One region of the Paenibacillus sp. MDV22-iso6 genome, then DNA from elsewhere that is predicted to be linked to it. Evidence: riboswitches for the same ligand, from Rfam matches in the RefSeq annotation. Region 1 holds a riboswitch; the other holds the start of a gene.
What was found. Region 1 has a riboswitch for FMN ahead of ribD (bifunctional diaminohydroxyphosphoribosylaminopyrimidine deaminase/5-amino-6-(5-phosphoribosylamino)uracil reductase RibD). Riboswitches for the same ligand answer to the same signal wherever they lie in the genome.

Region 1 (2,396 bases):
TGGCACCATTAACGATGGTCAATACGAAAGGAGTCATTTACATATGGCGAAACAAGCGAAAATCAAAATGGCAAACGGCGGAGAAGTTGTAATCGATTTGTTCGATCAAGAAGCTCCAAACACAGTAGCAAACTTTGAGAAACTGGCTAACTCCGGTTTCTACAACGGTCTTGTATTCCACCGTGTTATTCCGGGCTTTGTAGCTCAAGGCGGATGCCCTAACGGTTCCGGTGCAGGCGGCCCAGGTTACACAATTAACTGTGAAATCAACCCGAACAAACATGAGCGTGGAACTTTGGCTATGGCTCATGCAGGCCGTAACACAGGCGGAAGCCAGTTCTACATCTGCTACCAACCGCAACCACATTTGGATGGACAACATACTGTATTTGGTAAAGTAACCAAAGGTATGGAATTCGTGGACGCTTTCGAAGGTCGGGACAAAATGGAAACAGTTGAAGTAGTAGAAGCTTAATCAATAAACGTATGTAAACCGTTTCGCAATTAGCGAAGCGGTTTTTGTTTACACTTAAGCTTATTAAAAGTTAGTATGTGACAAAAAGGAACAAAAAACAATTGATTTTTTGACGTTAAAGTGCTAACATCCAATTAATAACGCAACGAATCCTTCAGGGCAGGGTGTAATTCCCTACCGGCGGTGATGCAGTATGTGAGGATATCTATCCAGCATTGATGCAAAGTCCGTGACCCGTCTGCCTGTGGCAGATGGCTGATCTGGTGTAATTCCAGAACCGACAGTATAGTCTGGATGGGAGAAGGAGAGGGTGCAGTCCTTAGGGGCCGCATTCCGCAGGAGTGTTGCTGTACAGTTTTTGGCTAATTCATTTCCTGTGCAGGGAGAAATCCGGTTACTTCCGGAAATCTTCATACATATGCCACATCATAGAAGCTCTTTACCTGTAATTGAAGTTCATTAAGGTATGTGTCTGCTTTCACTTGCCTGAAATGAAGTTTTGGGCGATGTGTTGTTGGCAATGTATCAATAGTACTGCTGGTGACACATGTCTCTCATCATCCCCATCGAACGGTTTGTTCGACGGGGATTTTTTATTGGATATGGAACATGCCTCTCTGTTGGAAGGGAGGTCTATAACTTAAGATTTTAACCGTGGGGTGAACGGACTTGGAAATGATTAATGATGAATTTTATATGGCGCTAGCACTGGATATGGCAGAACGGGCACAAGGACAGACCGGAATCAATCCGGTAGTCGGTTGTGTCGTGGTAAAAGAAGGACGTATCGTGGGCCTCGGAAGTCATCTCAAACGGGGAACGGGTCATGCAGAGGTTCATGCACTGAACATGGCGGGTAGTGATGCTGAAGGCAGTACAGTGTACGTTACGCTTGAACCCTGTAGCCATTATGGCAAGACTCCACCATGCAGTGAACGTCTCATTCATGAGAAAGTGAAACGTGTCGTTGTATGCTGCGAAGATCCGAATCCGCAAGTCTCCGGCAGAGGTATCAGCATGCTGCGTCAACAAGGGGTCGAAGTTGAAGTTGGAGTGCTGCGTGAGCGCGGAAGACGGATGAACGAGAAATTCATCAAATACATTACAACAGGTCTCCCCTTTGTAACTTTGAAGACGGCCTCTACACTGGATGGCAAAATTGCTACGCGTAGCGGTGACAGCAAATGGATCTCTAACGAGTCTGCTCGCGAGATTGTACACGCGCTTCGCCATCGCCATCAAGGAATTATGGTTGGTGTGGAAACGGTCATTGCAGACAATCCCGAACTGACGACTCGCTTGCAAGTGGAAGGGATCAGCCCGGTACGAATCGTGGTCGATTCCAAGCTACGCCTGCCTGTAGGCGCCAAAATGGTCAAGGATGGCCTTGCACCTACCTGGGTACTTACAACAGATGAGGCGAGCCCTGAAGCGGCTGAGCGGCTGGAAGCCTATGGGGTGGAGATTATACGTTGTGGTCCAGGACCACGTGTTGATCTGCTGAGTGCACTCAGCAAGCTCGGTGAGCGTGAGATTGGTTCGATTCTGCTTGAAGGCGGGGGCACACTGAATGGGTCCATGCTGGAAGCACGGTTGGTAGATCGACTGCTCATGTTCATTGCTCCGAAAATTGTCGGAGGATACGAAACACCAGGCAGTTTCCGCTTTGAGGGTGTAGAGCGCATGAGTCAGGCGATTCAATTACATCAGCTGGAAATTGAGCAAGTTGGAGATAATATCAGCATTGGCGGAATTCCGGTTTGGCCTGAATAAATGAATTAACGATAACGAAATAAATAAAGGAGGCGGTAGCATGTTTACCGGTTTGGTGGAAGAAGTCGGTCAGATCCGGCGGATAGGTCGGAAAGGCGAAGCGATGGTCCTGAATATCGGAGCTTCCGCCATCATGAACGACTTGAAG
Region 2 (2,396 bases), on a different contig from region 1:
CTGTCCTCTGAACGATCCCCGCCACGCCAGTCATGGTAATCACTGTTCACAAAATCAGTCCATAGTCTATCCATACGTACCTCCGCTAAAATGTAACTACCTAGATTAAAAAAGATAGTTACAAACATTCATGTTTGGGTTATATTAATTGTAACCACATTTAAGCACTTTAGCTAGTTACCATGAATTCATTTTAGGGAGGAAAAATCAATGACTACAACAGCAACAGAACTATTGCTCATTCAGAAAGATGATACCTGGGATCAATGTAACTGGATTGTGCCTTTATCCAAGGCACTCGAAGGACTGACTACTGAACAGGCAGCCTGGGTTCCATCATCCGGTGGATTAAGCATCTGGCAGTTGGTTAACCATATGTATTACTATAATCATCGCTTGTTGAGTCGTATTCAGGGCACAACACCCTCTGGTGCTCCTGCCGAAAACAATGAATCCACCTTCGGAGATCCGGGCGACCCTTCTGATACTGCTGGCTGGAGTGTACTTGTGCAAAATACAACGCAATTAGCCGGACAACTTCGTGATCAGCTCGCTTCATTAGAAGAATCCGATCTTGAAGCCCCGTACATGGATACAGATGAAAAATGGGCACATGAGCTTGCCCGCTGGGTACTCCACGATGCGTATCATGCAGGACAGATTGTATTATTACGCAGACAACAAGGAAGCTGGAATATCATATTCTAAAAAAACACTTGAACTGCTAGCGCTTACAGGAATAAGATGGACTTATTAATGTTACAGCTTGTTCAATACACAATATAATTGAATAGGATCTTCGGGGTAGGGTGCAATTCCCAACCGGCGGTGATGTTCTTCGGAACCAGCCCGCGACTCGCTGTTTGACCCGATGTAGGGATTCAGCGACTGACTTGGTGTGACTCCAAGGCCGACGGTAAAGTCCGGATGAGAGAAGATCAACACATTGACATGCCGTTACCGAAAGGCTTATTTTCGTACGACATGTCAATGATTGAGCCCCCGTTTATTTGGTGTATACCAAAACGGGGGCTTTTGTCGATTTTGCCAACTGAAGATTCCGTGTTCTGACGAAGGAGTCCTGAATATGGAAAAGACACAACCTGCATCAACAGTTTACCGCAAGGAACGAAGTAATACCGGATTCTGGCTCGTCGTGCTCGGCGCCGCCCTTTGGGGTGTAGATCCACTGTTCCGTATTATTTTGCTCAAAACGATGACCTCCACGCAGATTGTACTGGTGGAACATATTATTGTCAGCCTTGTGGCGATTCCCGTGTTATGGAAGTTCCGGGCCGATCTGAAAAACCTGCGTGCTCGCCACTGGATTGCCGTGATATTTATCTCCTGGGGAGGATCTGCTCTCGCCACGGTATTGTTCACCCTGGCACTTACGCATAACGATCCCAACACCGTTTTGTTATTGCAAAAGATGCAGCCGCTATTTGCGATTGTTCTGGCTAAGCTGCTGCTGAAAGAAACATTGCCTCGCCGCTTCGGTGGACTGTTTATCATTGCACTTGCAGGAACATACCTGCTCACGTTTGGATTTACCCTTCCCCTTGGCAACTGGGACAATTGGGTTCATGCAGGCAGCCTGTTATCACTGGGTGCAGCTGCATTGTGGGGCGGTTCAACAGTTATGGGGCGGCTGATGCTGGGGCAAACCCGTTATGAAACGGTCACCTCTCTGCGCTTTGTCGTAGCCTTGCCACTGCTGATCTTAATGACGTGGAACGAAGGTGCTGCCTGGACATTCCCTTCCGCTACAGGTGAACAGGCGGCTGTAGCACTTAATATTCTGGGTCAGGCATTACTGCCAGGGTTACTGAGTCTTCTGTTATATTACAAAGGGCTCTCCTCCACCAAGGCCTCAGTCGCAACGCTCGCAGAACTGAGCTTCCCGATGGCCGGTGTACTGGTAAACTGGATTGCATTACGTACATTAATTACATGGGAGCAACTGGTGGGCTTCATCCTCATCTGGATTGCCCTATTCGCCATCTCCAAACAGCAAGAACGATCAGCGACTCCGGCTGACGGTGCACCAAAGCTCCGTACGGATTGAATTTTATTTTATATAAAAGCAAATCAATTAAGGCACTGGACATCCTTTGAGATGTTCAGTGCCTTTTGTCTTTTCGCTATTCCGGTGGTACGATGACTTATGGAATAGTAGATTAAGTCAATTTAGAGAGGAACGATCATCATGTCTTCGTCTTCATCATTTTCGTATACATCTTACGATGCTATAGGTTTGGCTGAATTGGTTCGCGCACGGGAGATATCTCCTGTCGAATTGCTGGAAGCGGCGTATGCACGCCTGGAAGAAGTGAACCCGCAGCTCAATGCAGTCATTCGTACATATGAAACACGTGCACGTCAGGAAGCGAGTA

Region 2: it holds a riboswitch for FMN, as region 1 does, so the genes downstream of both, AC4PM4_RS03490 (DMT family transporter) here and ribD (bifunctional diaminohydroxyphosphoribosylaminopyrimidine deaminase/5-amino-6-(5-phosphoribosylamino)uracil reductase RibD) in region 1, are expected to answer to the same signal.

Annotation. Positions count from the first base shown of each region.
Region 1 is NZ_JBZVDZ010000007.1:204,614-207,009, reverse strand. It holds gene AC4PM4_RS20480 (peptidylprolyl isomerase) at 44-475, shown strand; FMN riboswitch at 622-785, shown strand; gene ribD (bifunctional diaminohydroxyphosphoribosylaminopyrimidine deaminase/5-amino-6-(5-phosphoribosylamino)uracil reductase RibD) at 1,145-2,248, shown strand; gene ribE (riboflavin synthase) at 2,289-2,396, shown strand, end outside.
Region 2 is NZ_JBZVDZ010000001.1:820,393-822,788, reverse strand. It holds gene AC4PM4_RS03500 (CGNR zinc finger domain-containing protein) at 1-74, opposite strand, end outside; gene AC4PM4_RS03495 (DinB family protein) at 211-708, shown strand; FMN riboswitch at 792-943, shown strand; gene AC4PM4_RS03490 (DMT family transporter) at 1,088-2,068, shown strand; gene AC4PM4_RS03485 (amidase) at 2,210-2,396, shown strand, end outside.